Linked DNA regions of Bythopirellula goksoeyrii. The protein of the gene in region 2 interacts with the protein of the main gene of each other region in a pairwise test. Links are inferred from orthologs where the notes say so. Each region holds a gene or a part of one and is shown on either strand. Other genes may lie near its edges. The genes, in order: rpe and eno.

What was found.
Region 1: the proteins of eno (region 2) and rpe interact in binary tests that used the Escherichia coli proteins (3 or more experiments, as listed by UniProt). The link is inferred for Bythopirellula goksoeyrii from one-to-one orthologs.

Annotation. Positions count from the first base shown.
Region 1 is NZ_CP042913.1:631,621-639,725, forward strand. The notes cover bases 2,521-5,383. They hold rpe (ribulose-phosphate 3-epimerase), read left to right. Parts: upstream 2,521-3,537; coding sequence 3,538-4,230; downstream 4,231-5,383. Other genes in these bases: scpB (SMC-Scp complex subunit ScpB), read left to right, coding at 2,544-3,296; Pr1d_RS02500 (histidine phosphatase family protein), read left to right, coding at 4,292-4,891; accD (acetyl-CoA carboxylase, carboxyltransferase subunit beta), read left to right, coding at 5,096-5,383. In the rest of the region: Pr1d_RS02475 (class II fumarate hydratase), read right to left, coding at 1-851; Pr1d_RS02480 (cupin domain-containing protein), read right to left, coding at 932-1,306; Pr1d_RS02485 (mechanosensitive ion channel family protein), read right to left, coding at 1,446-2,393; more of accD, read left to right, coding at 5,384-5,947; Pr1d_RS02510 (DOMON domain-containing protein), read right to left, coding at 6,020-6,691; Pr1d_RS02515 (CAAX prenyl protease-related protein), read right to left, coding at 6,869-7,801. UniProt on the Escherichia coli protein: Catalyzes the reversible epimerization of D-ribulose 5-phosphate to D-xylulose 5-phosphate.
Region 2 is NZ_CP042913.1:295,070-303,298, forward strand. What follows is about bases 2,771-5,757. They hold eno (phosphopyruvate hydratase), read left to right. Parts: upstream 2,771-3,618; coding sequence 3,619-4,896; downstream 4,897-5,757. Other genes in these bases: Pr1d_RS01190 (NHL repeat-containing protein), read left to right, coding at 2,771-3,426; Pr1d_RS01200 (hypothetical protein), read left to right, coding at 4,943-5,290; Pr1d_RS01205 (hypothetical protein), read left to right, coding at 5,304-5,757. Outside these bases: Pr1d_RS01185 (FtsK/SpoIIIE domain-containing protein), read left to right, coding at 1-2,188; more of Pr1d_RS01190, read left to right, coding at 2,296-2,770; more of Pr1d_RS01205, read left to right, coding at 5,758-5,873; Pr1d_RS01210 (hypothetical protein), read right to left, coding at 5,875-6,636; Pr1d_RS01215 (hypothetical protein), read right to left, coding at 6,762-7,247; 5'/3'-nucleotidase SurE, read right to left, coding at 7,277-8,050. UniProt on the Escherichia coli protein: Catalyzes the reversible conversion of 2-phosphoglycerate (2-PG) into phosphoenolpyruvate (PEP). It is essential for the degradation of carbohydrates via glycolysis.

The DNA.
Region 1 (8,105 bases), 340 kb from region 2 along the record:
AGTTCGCCGTGGGCGCTCACGAAGGCATCCTTGGCGGCTTGGGCCTCGGGGTGGTTGGCTGCTTCTTCGAACTCGATGCCGAGTTGCTTTGAAAGGGCTGCGCACACCTTGGCAGCGAACTGTGGATGTGTGTTGATGCCCGTGCCGACGGCGGTGCCGCCAATTTCCAGATTTGTGCGTAAATTAAGAGCCTGCTTTGCCCGTACCACCGCGTATTCAGCCTGGGCAGCATAGCCCCCGAAGACCTGGCCCACGCGGATCGGGGTGGCATCCATTAAGTGAGTTCGGCCAATCTTGACGATCTTGTCCCAGGCGGTCGCTTTCTCGGCGAGCGCCTGTTGGAGCCGCTCCAAGTTGGGGATCAAATTCTCCTTGATCACCTTGGCCGCGGCGATGTGCATCGCAGTAGGAAACGTGTCGTTCGAGGATTGACCCATGTTGACATGGTCGTTGGGATGCACGGCCCCTTCGGTCCCCTTGGCGCCGACCCCGAAACCCAGCTTTTCGTTTGCCAGATTGGCGATCACTTCGTTGGCGTTCATGTTGGTCGAAGTGCCGGATCCGGTCTGATAGATATCGACGGGGAACTGCTGGTCGTGCTTCCCTTCGGCAACTTCATTGGCGGCAGCGATGATCGCGTCGGCCCGTTTGCCGTCGAGCTTGCCGAGCTGGCGATTCGCTTCAGCGCATGCCGCTTTGAGATGCCCAAAAGCATGGATCATCGCGGCGGGAACTGGTTCGAAGGAGATCGGGAAATTATCAACCGCGCGGGCGGTGGAAGCTCCATACAGGGCATCGGCGGGAACTTGCATCTCGCCCATCGTATCGCGTTCGGTGCGGAATTGTGGCATCGTCAGTTGTCCGTTGTTGGTTGTCTGTGGTTTGATATTGGCGAGCCGGATGCGTCAGCTTCCGGCATATGTTCCATCTTCTACGCCGGCCAGTCGTCGACCAGGATGGTGTCTTCGTGCTCGTAGGCGGGGGCGCAACAACAGAGGAACCTAAGTGTCTCGCTGCCGGTGTTCGTGATTTGATGGCGTGCTCCTGGCGGGATGGCGATGGCGTCGCCTGGAGAAACGTCTTGCACGTCGTCCTCTATCTGCATTCTGCCCGATCCTTCGAGTAAATAGTATATTTCCTCGCAGAGCGGATGATAGTGCGGGTCCGTACGTTCGCCAACTGGCAGCCGTGCTTCGGCCAGGCTCTGGTTTGTGATGCACGAATTGCGATGGGCTAGCAATTCGCGGATCTCCGAACCATCCTTGGTAGTAAAAGCCGGGACGGATTCCAGGTTGTGAACGTCCATTGAGATATTCCCCGCTTGAGGTGGCCCCTAGCCGGTCCGCCACGCGATCCGGGAGATTCCCCGGAGGTATGTGTACCTCCGGCTAAGGTTTTCTTAACAGGCAAGCTTTAGGCTAACGCCCAAAGGGCTCAGCGGCAAGTTAGGCCGCCTTTTCGTCACCACTGGTTGGTTGGAGATGCACATCCATCTGCGGGAAGGGAATGCCGATTTGAGAGCGGTCGAGTTCCATTTTTACCGCCCGGATGAGGGCCTGTTTGGCGTCCCCGAAGTCGTCGCGATTGACCCACACCCGCACCGACCAATTGACGCTCGAAGCACCCAGTTCTAAGAGCACTGCGGCCGGCTCCGGATCCTGAAGTGCATGCGGGACGATGGCCATGGCGCGTTCCAAGGCTTGGCGGGTCTCGTCGATGTCGGCAGAGTAGTCGGTTCCTACCGCGATATCGACGCGGCGGGAGCGGTGGTAGGTGATATTTTCGATCACCGCACCATAGATCGAGCTATTGGGAATAATGATCCGCCGCCCGTCGAAGGTATCGATCTCGGTAGTGAATAGCGCGATCTCGTTCACTTTGCCCAAGTGGTTGGCAATGTTCACCGTATCGCCGACTTTGTAGGGACGAAAAATCAGCAGCATCGCCCCTGCGGCAAAGTTGGAAAGCGTCCCCTGAAACGCTAAACCGACGGCCAAGCCCGCAGCACCGATCAAGGCAGCAAAGCTGGTGGTCTCCACGCCGAAGAAACTCAGGCAAGTCAGGGCTGTGAGCAGCAGGGCGGCCCAGCGGACCAATTTAGCCAGGAATTTTGTAAGCGTCTCGTCAAATCGGATACGTGTGAGGCCGCGACGCACCCCGCTGGAGAGCCAGCCGGACAGAGTCCAGGCCAGGATCATCAGCACCACGACGAGCATCGCCCGAAAGCCGTAGTACTGGGCCGCGAAGAGCCACTCACTTCCTTCGATCGTCTTCCAGTTCATTGTCCAGAACTTCTGCCAAAACTGCTTGAGTGCTATCTCTGTGGCATTGAGTTTCGTGGCTGATTCACTGGCGGCCGTGGAGGCAGCTTGGGCGAGTAAGTGAAGATTCATAGACTCTGAAAAATTGAGAGGGAAATTGATTGAAATTCACCGATTTTTAGCTCAGGCACTTTCCACGTGTCGAGCCCAGACTCGAATGCTAGCATCGAGATCAATACCGCCCTTGCTGCTCGCACACGATGAGTACTATTATTCTCAGCGATGTCCAAATCCCCGCAGACTGATTCTGGAAAGAACTCTGCAGACAAAGTGGCTGCGCCTGAGGATGCTGCGAGCAGATTCTCGCTCCAGCGCCTGTCGGCTGCCTTTGCTCGTTTGACTGCTTCGGACTCCGGCGAGCCAGCGGATCCAGAAGCCACCAATCGTGAGTTGGCCCAGTCGCTCGATGAGGTTCAGCAAGGGCAGTCCGATGACGCATGTGAGAAGCAAGTTCTGTCCCCCCGGATGATTGTCGAAGGGATGCTGTTCGTGGGCCAAGAAGATGGGCGCCCCTTGAGCAATCGTTCCATGGCAGCACATATCCGCGATGTCTCCCCGCAGGAAGTCGATTCACTGATCGAAGAACTCAATGAAGTCTACGCCGAGACCAACTGCTGCTATCGGATCGTGAGCGAAGGTGCCGGCTATCGCATGCAGCTTAGTGCTGAACAGGAAGCAGTGCGGCAACGCCTCAGCGGCAATACTCGCCAAGTGCGACTGTCACCGCATGCCATCGAAGTGCTTTCGATTGTGGCCTACCGTCAGCCGGTGAGTGCCGAAGACGTAGCGAAAGTGCGCGGCTCGCGGAGCACAGCGCTACTGAATCAGTTGATTCGCCGAGGGCTGTTGCAATTGGATCGCCCTACAGAAAATGCCAACGGGCGCGTCTATCGCACGACAGATCGCTTCAACCATTTGCTGAATATCAAATCACCAGCGGAACTACCACAGAGTGAGGATCTGGACGACAATTAGTCCGGCAATGGCCCCCTACGGCCGGATTTCTTGCAGGAAGAGATTCGTCGTAAAGTGTTACACACAAATAAGTAACGTAAATAATGCCATTTCCCCGACGTAAGTCCCCGTAGAGATTGTCCGGGGAGATTGCTAGAATCTGCCCCCTGTTGAAGATCCCCGCCTATTGTCGGCCAAAAACGAATTACTTTTTGATTTGTACGTAGCCTGATCCTGCCGACTCAATCTATTGCTAAGCCCTATGAGTAACGGATTAACGTTTGCCCAGTTGCGCGCCACGCGTCCGGTGATCTTGCCGTCGATGCTGCTTTGCGATTTTGGCAATTTAGAGCGAGAGGTCAGGGCGGTCGAAGAGGCTGGGGCGCGGGCTCTGCATTTGGACATCATGGACGGGCATTTCGTCCCCAACATCACCTATGGGTTCACGATCATCGAAGCGGTGCGACGTGTCACCGAGTTGCCGTTGGACGTGCACCTGATGATCACGAATCCCGAAAAGTACATTCCACAGTTTGTCGAGTCGGGTGCAGGGCTCATCTCGATTCACATTGAGGCGGTCGAAGATCCGCGGCCCTTGCTCGAACAGATTCGGTCCCTCGGTTCCGCGGCCGGGCTAGTTCTGAATCCCCCCACGCCAGTTTCGGCTGTTGAACCCTATCTCGAAGCCTGCGACTATGTGCTGGCCATGACAGTGATGCCGGGATACGGCGGGCAGAAATTTGATGAAAGCGTTCTGAGCAAAGTGCGTGAATTGCGCGCGATGCTCCCCCCCGAGGTGCTTGTTGAAGTCGATGGTGGAGTGAGTGCTGAAACGATCGCCGCGTGTGCTGAAGCCGGGGCTGAGATGTTTGTCACAGGCTCGGCCATTTTCCGCACACCCGATTACGCAGCAAGTCTCGTTGAACTGCAGCGATTGGCCCAAGTGAATCGCTAACATACACAGTCAAACGGTAAAACCAACCAAGAACTACCACACGGTAAACTACCAAAGAACTATGCTAAACATCTTACTCATACGAACTGGACAGACGGATTACGACACACAAGGTCGAATCCAAGGGACCATCGATCTCCCCTTAAGTGATGAAGGGCGCCAGAAGGTGGCTGGACTTGCAGGAGAGCTGAGTCAGATCCCTGTGGAAGCGATCTTTGCGGGTCCCGGCGTGGCGACGCAGCAGACGGCCGAGTTGGTTGCGGATTTTCTGAATCAGAAAGTGAAATCGAACAAAAACCTTAGGAATCTTGATCTGGGTTTGTGGCAGGGAATGCTCATCGCCGACGTAAAGAGCAACCAGCCGAAGGTGTATCGCAAATGGTTGGAGAATCCCGAGACGGTCTGCCCCCCTGAGGGAGAAACCCTGCAAGCAGCTCAGGAAAGATTGCAGGACGTAGTCGCCAAACTGAGCAAGAAACACAAGGAGGGGACCGTCGCATTTGTGGTTCCAGAGCCGCTGGCAAGCATACTTGTTCACGTGTTGCGGGACGCCGACTTTGGCAATCTTTGGCAGTCCTGTTGCCAGTCTCGCCCAGCCTGGGAGTTGATCCCCGCACCCCAGCCCCTGGCAATCGCAGGCAGTACGCCGAGCGCAGAGTAAGCACCTTCGGAGCAGGCCAACCGACACCTCGGCGTCCTCATAGGAATGCACAAAGTTGGGGAGGCAGGAAACTCGAATTTATTGGTCATTGGGCATTGGACATTCAGGCCTCGGCATGGTTAGCAAATGTCACCCTTGGTATACTAGTCTGACTATCGGAAAAGAATAGCAAACCCCTCTGGTATCGACCGAGAACCTGCCAGCATGGCAACCGGCGAAACAAAAATGGCGAAAGAACAGGCGAAGCCGGCTCGGGAGAAGCGCGGAGTCCCCAGTGGACTGTGGCTCAGTTGCGAAGATTGCGGAGCGATGATCTTCCGCAAAGAGTGTGAACGGCTGATGAACGTTTGCCCGGAGTGTGGTTTCCACATGTATCTGAGTGCGCGGGGTCGCATCGAAGCCGTTCTCGATGCCGGCACTTTCGAGGAATGGGATGCCGATCTCAGCCCCACCGATCCGCTCGGCTTTGAAGACAAGAAAAAATACAGCGACCGAATTGTTGCAGAACAAAAGCGCACCGGCCTCCGCGATGCTGCCCTCACCGGCACCGGGATGGTCCGGGCACGACGAGTGGCGTTTGGCGTCACCGACTCGGCGTTCATCATGGGAAGCATGGGATCGGTCGTGGGAGAGAAACTCACGCGACTCGTGGAACGTGCAACGGCGGAACGCCTTCCGTTGATTATTATCAGCGGATCGGGGGGTGGGGCGCGGATGCACGAGGGGATTTATTCGCTCATGCAGATGGCAAAAGTCTCTGCCGCACTGGCCCGCTATGACGAAGCCCAAGGGCTCTTTATCTCTGTGCTCACGAACCCCACGATGGGTGGCGTGGCGGCGAGTTTTGCATCGCTAGGCGATATCATCTTCGCTGAGCCGAAAGCGCTGATTGGCTTCGCGGGGCCGCGAACCATTAAAGCCACGATTCGCATTGAACTCCCCAAGGGATTTCAGACCAGCGAGTTCCTACTCGAACATGGGTACATCGACCGGATCGTCGAGCGGTCGGATCTCAAGAGTGAGATCGCTCGAATTATTGACTATTGTGGCAAGTGATCTTCTTGGCCGGAGGACCACGTCCTCCGGGATCAATCCCGGACGGCGTGGCCGTCCGGCTGAGGGAGAGTATCACTCCACCAATATCGCTTCAGCCCAGCAGCTGGGGTCTTCTTCATAAGGAAACTCGGGACCGCTTGAGAAGGTTTGCAGACCCTGTTCGCGATCCAAGAGAGCGTACGTAAATCCCAACCGGGGCGAACCGACGGGGTCAAAGCCATAGAGGGCCACCACCGGTGCAAAGGCTGACAGCTCGTAGCCTGATTTGGTTACCTTCGCTTTCACCTGCAGCTCGCGGGGGCGAATCGGGCGGGCATTTTCGCGAGCTCGATTGATCAGCAACTGATCTGCCACCGGTTCTTCGGCCGTGTGCCCCCCTCCGCGTGGCAGGAAGGTATAGCGATGGCAATAACGGCTGGCTCGATGCACATTGGTCGTCGCACGGGTATCGACCCACACCTGCAGCCCATCGCTGTCTTCGAGGCGCGAATCCCGGCACCAGGGGAGTTGGCTCTTTCCTTCGACACGAACCCACCAGGCTAAACCCTGCGAGCTCCATCCCATCCGCACCTCGGCCAGTTGGCGCTGGCCATCAAGTTCCGCAAGCATGGGGAGCGCATATTTCTCGTCCAACGAAACTCCTGCAGCACTCCATAGGGGTTCGCAGCGATGGATCTCGACAGCGAAGCGAAACAGAAACCGCGGCGGAATGAGCGACGAGTCGGGGGTGATTGAGTTGGGCATGGTGTTTTGTGATATTTAATGTTACTGAAAACTTCGAGGCAGTCGAATTGAGTTGAGCCGTTTGGGTGAGTAGGGGAGTGAGTAAGTGAAAGGTGAGTAGGTGAGTAGGTGAGTAGGTAGTGCTAGAAACCCACTCACTTACTCACTTACTCACTTACTCACTTACTCACTCCCCCTCTACATCAACTGCCATTGGTCGAATAGCACGACGTAAATCCCCAGCAACAGGTTTGTCACTCCATGGGCGACCACGCAGTCCCAGATGTTGCGGGTGCGGAGCATTAGCCAGGTAATCATACTGAACCATACCGCCGCGGCAAACAGTTCCCCCATATGCATCATCATGGGGACCAGCGTACCAACCAGCAAGGCGGTGGCATCGGCTTCGCCAAATGGCACCTTCCACCACTGTTGATGCATGACGAATCGCATCAGGAATCCGCGGAGAAAAAACTCCTCGATGATCGGCACGATCAAGGCCAGACCGATAAAGCGAACGATTAGAAAGGCCCAAGCCGCGACGGGTTGGCCCGCCATCTGAGTGAGTGGATCGTACGCACTTCGCTCGCCAGTTCCCAGGAGATCCAGGAGGTGGATCGTAGGAATTTCCCCCGGTTCACGACCTGGAATAAAACTCCCCAGGAAGCGGTCCACTGGGCCGATGATTCTTGGTTCCAGCCTGAGATGGCAGAGCGCGACCCACAGAACGACTCCCACTACCCCTACGGCGACGCTCAGCCAGCTCACCCGAAAAGGAAACGTGCGATAGCCGGGCCAAACGAGTGCCATCGCAACCAAGGTCAGCACAATTTTCAGTGTGTAGACCCAGGGATAGTATGCATAGGGAATCTTGGGAAGCAGGCCCCCCTCTTCGGGCGAGAAATCGTCGATTGCAGGCGAATCGATGACTTCATCCAGGGACTCGGTCTCAAGGACAGCCTCCCCTAGATTGTCACTCTGGGAAGATTTCGGAGGAGTCGGCTCCAGGCTTCCCACCAGCATGAATACAGCAAACGGCAGGAGAAACGTAACCGCCGGCCAGCGAGAGAGCCAGCCCGCAGGGAGCGGCGTTGCCGTCTGGTTCACAGAATCTTCATTTGGTGCAGACATGCCAGCATTCCTTGAACTCACATTGGATCGAGCTTCGTTGCGTATCTCACTACAAACAAAGCACTTAACGCTATAGCAATCAGTTTTCTAAGGACGTAGCTAGTGGGCCGAACAGTGTACTCCAGAGCCTGGAGGGGCTAGGAAGCTTGGGTCAGACGAAAATCGGTATTCGCGCAAGTGCCGCCGATGCCTAATCTTGTGCGGTGCTGGACCGAACAAGTGTCCAGCAGTGGCAAGAGATTAATGCACGGGAAAAACCGCATTTGCACTAGCTAATCGAGTTCTAACGAGTCAGAATAGCAGT
Region 2 (8,229 bases):
GTTGTCAGATCACATGGAAAAGGTGTTCCAGAAATACTTGCGGAACGAGTTCGAATCGATCCACGAATACAACGCTCATGCAGGGGAGGTCGCTGAACCGTTTCATGTGATCGTCGTGGCCAATTTTCCGGCAGGGTTGAGCGATGCTTCGATCCGCAAACTGAAAACGATAGCCGCCACGGGGCCTCGCTGCGGCGTCTACACAATTCTGAGTGCCGATTCGTCACTTAAGCTCCCGGCGGACATTTCCATGGAGGAAATGCTCGCTGACGCGGTTCACCTTGATTGGGTGGATGACCGCCTGCGATGGCGGTATCCTTTGTTTGAGAAACTCACTCTTGAGTTGGACAAGCTTCCGCCGAAAGAGAAACTCAACGAGATTCTTCGGCACGCCGGTGAAGAGTCCCATACCGCCAGTCGAGTCGAAGTTCCTTTCGAGGTAGTCGCTCCCAGCCCTGAGCAAGTCTGGGTGGGCAACGCTGCCCAAGAACTGGTGGTTCCCATCGGCCGAGCAGGCGCCAACGAGCTGCAATCATTGCGGCTTGGAAAAGGGACGGCTCAACATGCCCTGATTTCTGGCAAGACAGGTTCTGGCAAAAGTACTTTGTTGCATGCCCTGGTGACCAATTTGGCGCTGCATTACAGTCCACGGGAAGTAGAGTTCTACTTGGTCGACTTTAAGAAGGGCGTCGAGTTCAAGACGTACGCAACACACGAATTACCTCATGCCAGGGTAATCGCGATCGAAAGTGAGCGGGAATTTGGGGTCAGCGTTCTCGAACGACTTGACGACGAATTGCGAAGTCGAGGAGAACGCTTTCGCGAACTCGGCGTGCAAGACCTAGCAGGTTTCCGCCGTGAGTCGGGGGAAGACCTCTCGCGGCTCTTATTGGTGATTGACGAGTTTCAGGAGTTGTTTGTTTCCGATGACAAGCTTGCACAGGATGCCGCTTTGCTGCTGGACCGTCTCGTACGGCAGGGGCGAGCCTTTGGAATCCATGTTCTGCTCGGCTCACAAACCTTGGCGGGGGCATACTCCCTGGCGCGTAGCACGATCGGCCAGATGGCGGTCCGCATCGCCCTGGAGTGCAGCGAAGCCGATGCACACTTGATACTCAGCGACGACAACTCTGCGGCTCGACTCTTGAGCCGTCCAGGTGAGGCGATCTACAACGACCAAAACGGCATGGTCGAAGGAAACCATTTGTTCCAGGTGGTGTGGCTGGCAGACAGCCAACGTCAACAGTACCTGGCCGATATACGTCAACGACAACTCGACGCAGGAATCGCAACCGTACCGGCAATCGTATTTGAAGGAAATGTCCCAGCCAATCCGCTGTCGAACGAGCAATTGGTCGACTTGATAACCTCCGATTCCGATGGGCCCGTTGTGGAGCCTAAGATTTGGCTGGGATCCGCTGTGAGAATTGAACCCCCCACTCAGTTGACATTCCGTCGGCAAGGTGGCAATCACCTCTTGATCGTCGGGCAAGATGAACCGTTGGCACTCGGTATTCTTTCCACGGCTGTAGCGACATTGGCGTCCCAACAACAGGGAGATGAATCAAAGATCACCATTTTAGATGGCATGCGGAGCGAATCTCTTGATCGGGGCGCTTGGCAAAAAGTAATTGACGCGATGCCCGATCGAGTTCGTATTTGTCCCGTCCGCGAGACGTCTCATGTGATTTCGCAATTAGCCGATGAAGTATCTCGGCGGAACTCAGACCCCGTTCAGGAATACGAGCCTCAGTTTTTAGTGATCTACGACCTGGCCCAATTCCGAGACCTGCGCGTGACCGAAGAAGAGTTCACCTTTGCGGTCAGCTCGTCGAACAACGGCAAACCGCCGGCAACGGATAAACAATTTCGTGAAATCTTGCGAGAAGGGCCTGCCGTTGGAATCCACCTCTTGATTTGGTGCGATTCGCACAACAGCCTTGCTCGGATTCTCGACCGGATTGCCTTACGGGAAGTGGACTATCGAGTCGCTCTACAGATGAGTCCTGTCGATTCAACGAGCCTAATCGATTCGCCAGCCGCAGGACGCTTGGGCGAACATCGTGCCATATTCTATCGCGACGACTTAGGCACGAGTGTCAAATTCCGGCCCTATGGCAGACCTAGCGACGAGTGGCTCGCTTGGCTTGCCGAGCAATCTGCGGTACGCAGAGTAGGGCGACCCTAAGACAATTCTTTCCGATAGATATCGACCCTTGGAATCGGCCTCCTATAATGTTCTGTTAAAGGTGCGATTGAATCGCAAGACTTAGACCTATTCCAAGGAATCTCTTCATGAATCTTTCCGACCAACCGGACCACACGCGTCGCCGTTTCATGCAAACGACTCTCGCTGGTGCTGCCACAACATTGGCTTTGCCAACAATCGTCACCGCTCGCAAGACCAACTCCAACGCGATCGTCGGCAGCGGTGAATATCAATATGAAGTGCAGCACCAGTTCCCGCAGCTTCCAGAGAAGTATCATTGGCAAACAACACACAACGTCGCCTTTGATAGCGATGGTAACTTGTACGTGATTCATGAGGGGAAATTGAATATCCCTGACCATCCCACGATATTTGTCTTTGATCAAACGGGGAAATTTATTCGTGCATTTGGTGAAGAATTCGTCGGCGGGGGACATGGATTGGAAATTCGCAATGAGGATGGCGAAGATTTTCTGTATGTCTGTGCATACCAACAGCAAAGGTCCATTGCCAAGCTTAATACCAAAGGAGAGCAAGTGTGGCGCAAAGGGGCACCCATGGAGAGTGGCGTCTATGTGGAAGGGGAGGACAAGTTCCCTCGCGCAAATGACGACAATCCCTGGGGTCGCGATCGCTTCATACCTACCAACATCGCCTTTCTCCCTGATCGAGGTTTCTTGCTGAGCGATGGCTACGGCGCCTACCGAGTTCATCTCTACGACAGTGAAGCTAATTGGGTAAGTACTTTTGGTGAGCCAGGAAAATCTGAATCAAAAAAAGATGGCACGTTCAAATTGCCACACGGCATCTGGATCGATAATCGTGGTGACGAACCATTGGTTGTGGTAGCTGACCGCGAGTTTGATCGCCTGCAGTGGTTTACTCTCGACGGTGAACATCGACAGACACTCGACGGTTTCTTGTGGCCGGCGAATGTCGATACCTATGGAGACGTCATGCTAGTTCCCGAATTGGTAGCACGCGTGACGCTTCTGGATAAAGACAACAGGGTAATCGCGCATCTAGGAACTGATACCGAGCGAATTCAGCAAAACAACCGCGAGACAGGCGGATTCAACATTCGCGCCGATGAATCGCAGTGGCTTCCGGGCAAGTTTGTTCACCCTCACGACGCCTGTTTCGACAGCGAGGGGAATATTTTCGTCGCCGAATGGGTTGCCACAGGTCGAGTGAGCAAATTGCGACGATTAGGTTAGGCATTCCGATGTGCATCTCAACGCCGGGGATTGCAATCCCCCGGCTTAATCCCGGACCAAAGTGTTGGTCCGGCTGGGAGGGAGTTTTCCGCACCGCCTCGACAGCCAGCGCTCGTGCTATAAAATGGGCCATTCCCAAAGACTACGACCCAACAGTAACAACTCAAATACCCATATCAGGAGTAATTCACTATGAGCACTATAGTCGATATCCACGGACGGCAGATTCTGGACAGTCGCGGCAATCCCACAGTCGAGGTCGATGTCACCCTCGTGGACGGCACCATCGGCACAGCAGCCGTTCCCAGTGGCGCGAGTACCGGGGCCCATGAAGCTTGGGAGCTTCGCGACGGCGACAAAGATGTATTTCTTGGCAAAGGGGTTACCAAGGCTGTTGAGAATATCAACACAGCAATTGCCGACGAGTTGATTGGCATGGATGCTCTCGATCAAATGGCTATCGACGGACAAATGCTTGAACTCGATGGTACACCGAACAAGAAGAATCTCGGCGCGAATGCAATTCTGGGTGTTTCGCTCGCCACAGCTCATGCAGCGGCACGGTTCTGCGAATTACCGCTCTATCGATATTTGGGAGGATCGAACGCCCGACTGTTGCCCGCGCCGATGATGAACATCCTCAACGGTGGTGAACACGCTGACAACTCTGTTGATATCCAAGAGTTCATGGTGATGCCGTTGGGCTTTGAATCATTTAGCGATGCACTTCGCTGCGGCTGTGAAATCTTCCACAACCTGAAGAAGGTTCTGTCCGACAAGAATCTCAATACCTCCGTAGGCGACGAAGGTGGCTTTGCCCCCAACCTGGGCGCCAATGCTGAGGCATTTGACGTGATTCTCACCGCCATCGAGAAGGCAGGTTATAAGCCGGGCGAGCAAGTGTGGTTTGCCATGGATTGCGCGGCCACGGAGTTTTACGACAGCAAGAAGAAAGTTTACACGATCGACGGTAAAGAGCTCGATAGCGGGGGGATGGTCGATCTAATGGCTGGTTGGGTCGACAAGTATCCCATCTGCTCGATCGAAGACGGTTGCAGCGAAGACGACTGGGAAGGATGGAAACTGATGTCGACGCGACTTGGTGACAAGTGCCAACTGGTGGGAGATGATCTGTTCGTGACCAACGTTGAGCGGCTCCAGCGCGGTATCGACGAAGGAATCGCCAACAGCATCCTCATCAAAGTGAACCAGATCGGCACGCTGACCGAGACGATTGACGCGATTAATCTCGCTCACCGTAGCGGATACACTAGTGTCACCAGCCACCGCAGCGGCGAAACCGAAGATGCTACTATCGCTGACCTAGCCGTGGCACTCTCAACGGGCCAGATCAAGACCGGCTCGGCATCCCGCAGCGACCGTATGGCGAAATACAATCAACTTCTGCGGATTGAAGAGCAATTGGGCGACGCGGCACAGTACGCGGGGCCGCTGTTTCCGCGGCGGTAATGAGGCACAAGAATAAGATCAGTCCCACTGAAGTGGGACCACCGTCATGACATCCCCCCCACCCATCACTGACTCGCCCTGGCTCTGGTTTGCCATATTCCCAGCGGTGGGACTGGTGGCGATCTTGGCTACCGGCGGGAAATTCGGCGATCGTCAAGCGAACATTGAGCGTCAGGGGCAGGCCCGGACGGCGGTGGCAGAGGGGTCGCTTGAGATCGACGAGGATGCTGGCGGTCAGAAAATTGTTAAGCGAGTACCGCATTACTCCCAACCGGGTGATACACAGGTCAAACTCTGGCCTCTCGCTGTTACGCTGGCGGTAATCACCTTGGGTTCGCTGGGGATGCTGGTGCGAGAACGGTGGAGGATGCACTCCCCTGAGGGTCGCGGCTAGACGATAGCAAGACATGAATCTACTGCTTGAGAATCCGCTGCCGATTTGGGCTGCTGGGGTTGTACTCACCACTTTGTGCTTGGTGTTGGTGCTTGCACGGCGGTCTCTTGCATCAATTCTTGTGTTGGGGGCCGTGATTGCTCTTACGTTAGTTTTGGTACTTGCCGAGAGAATGGTCGTCACTGATCGTGAGCAAGTCGAAGCGACCCTGTCGCAATTGACCGACGCGATTGAGGCCAACGATCTCACCGCCGTACTTGCACTCATGGATCCCACCGCAACCAACGTTCGAACTGATGCCGAAAAACTGATGCCTCAAGTGAAAGTGAGGGACGCCGGAGCAACCACAGTTCGGGTCGAACTCGACGAAACTTCCGTACCACTACGAGCAACCTCATTTTTCCGAGGGCGGGTCGACGGCGTTCACTCTCGCTCGGGTGCCCGACTTTTTTTCTTCGATCAAGTGGAAATTGACTGGCAGAAAACCGGTGACCGCTGGTTGATCGTCAACTATCGAGTTTATCAGCGAGGTCAACCGATTGATGCGGTGAAAAGCGTGCGAGGGAACCGGCCCGTCCGGTAACCTATGACTTGGGGCCATAGGGCGGACGGGGCCTGTGATGCTCTTTCTGAAATCCTGCCTTAGGGATCGGACGGAAAAATTCCTGGTTCGGCTCGCGACGCCAGGCGCCATCGTGATATCCATCAGCGGCATCGGGATCAAGCCGGCGTGGGTCGGGGCCTGCAGAACCGTAGCCGTAGCTGGGTGACGTGAATCCGGGACCAGGGATACCACCTGGATAGCCACCGCCATAACCCGGATAGCCACCACCTCCGTAGCCGGGGCCGTAGCCACCATAGTCAGGTCCATAGCCCCCGCCACCATAGGGACCGAAGCCTGGAAATCCGCCTATAGCACCGAAAAAGTTGCCACCTCCGACGGTCGCTCCGCGCCAGGCATCGTGTACACGTTCCCATTCCGCATCAATTCCACCACGGCCATTGCCGTAGTTGGTCACGACGAAGTTGGCACTCGATGATCCATCGGCCCCACGCAATACGGTCCGCGTACGGCTGTACCCGCTGGTCACGTTCCGTTGGTCTGGCAAAGGCTCTACGGGAGAAATCTGGTCATACTGTGCCACGCGAGCACCGGTGGCCGGATCATGTGTGTAGCGACTAGGAGCGAAAACCCAACTATCGGCCTGGGGCACATATGGTGTTGCCGTGGCTAATGTGTAGCAGCTTGGGCACTCAGCACCGCGCGAGCGTGACGAGAGAAATACTGCTAAAAGAGCAAAGGCGAAAAGGAGTCGCCATACGAATGGAGGAATGCGATTGGTCATGATGTAGATCTTTGAGGAGGGAGGGAATCAGGGAGGAGTGAGGAATGTTATGGTTCTCAGAAGCGTGTCGCTTTGCGACACACGGAAACCAAATGCAACTTCTATTCCGTTGACTTATGTTGAGATTATGCACCATCAGGTCGGTAAATCTTGAGCGTATGATCTGCAGGATCGTAAATGTACTCAACGCCCGGATCGAGTTCCGGAAGTGTCAGGTTATTGAACTCAACAATCTTCTTCATAAATTCATCATGCGACTTGGGATACTCGCCATGTTCCCCCCAATAGAGATCCAATGCGTGAACAATATTTAGGCGCAGATTCTCATATTCGACGTAGAATCGAGTGCCTCCAATGGCGGAGGCAACCTGACCTGCAGCACGAGACTTCTTGCCTTTGACAGGATCTTTGGCAGTAAACGGACGAGGCGTCGAAGTAACTGGTGGCGGCTCATCGGGGCCGGTCGGCTGGACAACTTCTTCACTAGGTGCTTCGGCCACGGTAGCGGGTTGGGCTGCTGGTGTACTTGTTTGATGGGTTTCGATTTCGGGGACTTCGCAACCAGTGAAAAAAATGAGCAGTGCGAAGAGAGATAGGTGCTTTGATTCCATGGTCGGAGTCCATCCAGCATTTAGGTGTGTTATGTATTTCCACAGTTCCCCAATTTCCATTCTCGCATTTCTGCGATCTTCGATCTCAGGGTCATGTCAAAATTCAAGGGGGTGAGGGTAATATTTCCTGCTCGCAGGGCTGACAGGTCGGTTTCTTCGTGACTCGGGGGATCAGGCTGTAGGCCGTTGGCCCAATAGTAGGGGCGGCCACGAGGGTCGATCTTTTTGCGAAAATCTTCACCCCAGGGGGCCGTTGCCATCGGCACGACTTTCACCTCTGCAGGATTATTGAGTGCCGCCATGGGGATGTTCAGGTTATACAAATGGTGTGTTGCATTTTCTTTCGTGAGCATTTGTTCAATTACACCCACGGCCAGTTCCGCGGCGACGTCGTAGCGGGCTGCCTCGTGAAACTCGAGTGACACCGCTACGCTGGTCATTCCAAAAAATGCGCCTTCGATGGCTGCTGCCACCGTACCGGAATACAGCACATTGATGCCGGCATTCATGCCGCTGTTGATGCCACTCACCACCAAATCAGGTTTCTCAGGCAGCAGGGCACAAATAGCTAGTTTTACGCAGTCTGCAGGGCTACCTTCCACCGCCCAGCCACGGCGACGACGATTGTCGTCGAACGCCTCCCGGGCCATCAGGGGCTTCAGGTAGGTGATCGAGTGGCCTACGCCACTTTGCTCGGTGAGCGGTGCGGCGACGGTTACATCCCCTAACTGCTGCAACTGGCGTTCCAGGGCAGCCAGACCGGGGGCGTAAATGCCGTCGTCGTTCGTAAGAAGTATTTTCATGCCGTAACTGTCCGTCTGGCAGGGATTTGCGTCGTTTGCTCTCTTTTCTCTATCATAACGCTTTGGGGTGCGAAAATTCAACTTCGTGAGGCGAAAAGGCAACAAAGAATGCGTTAATCTGGGTACCGTCCGATGCGTTGCGTCACGGCTGACGGCCCTTATAATGGCGAGTTTCACTT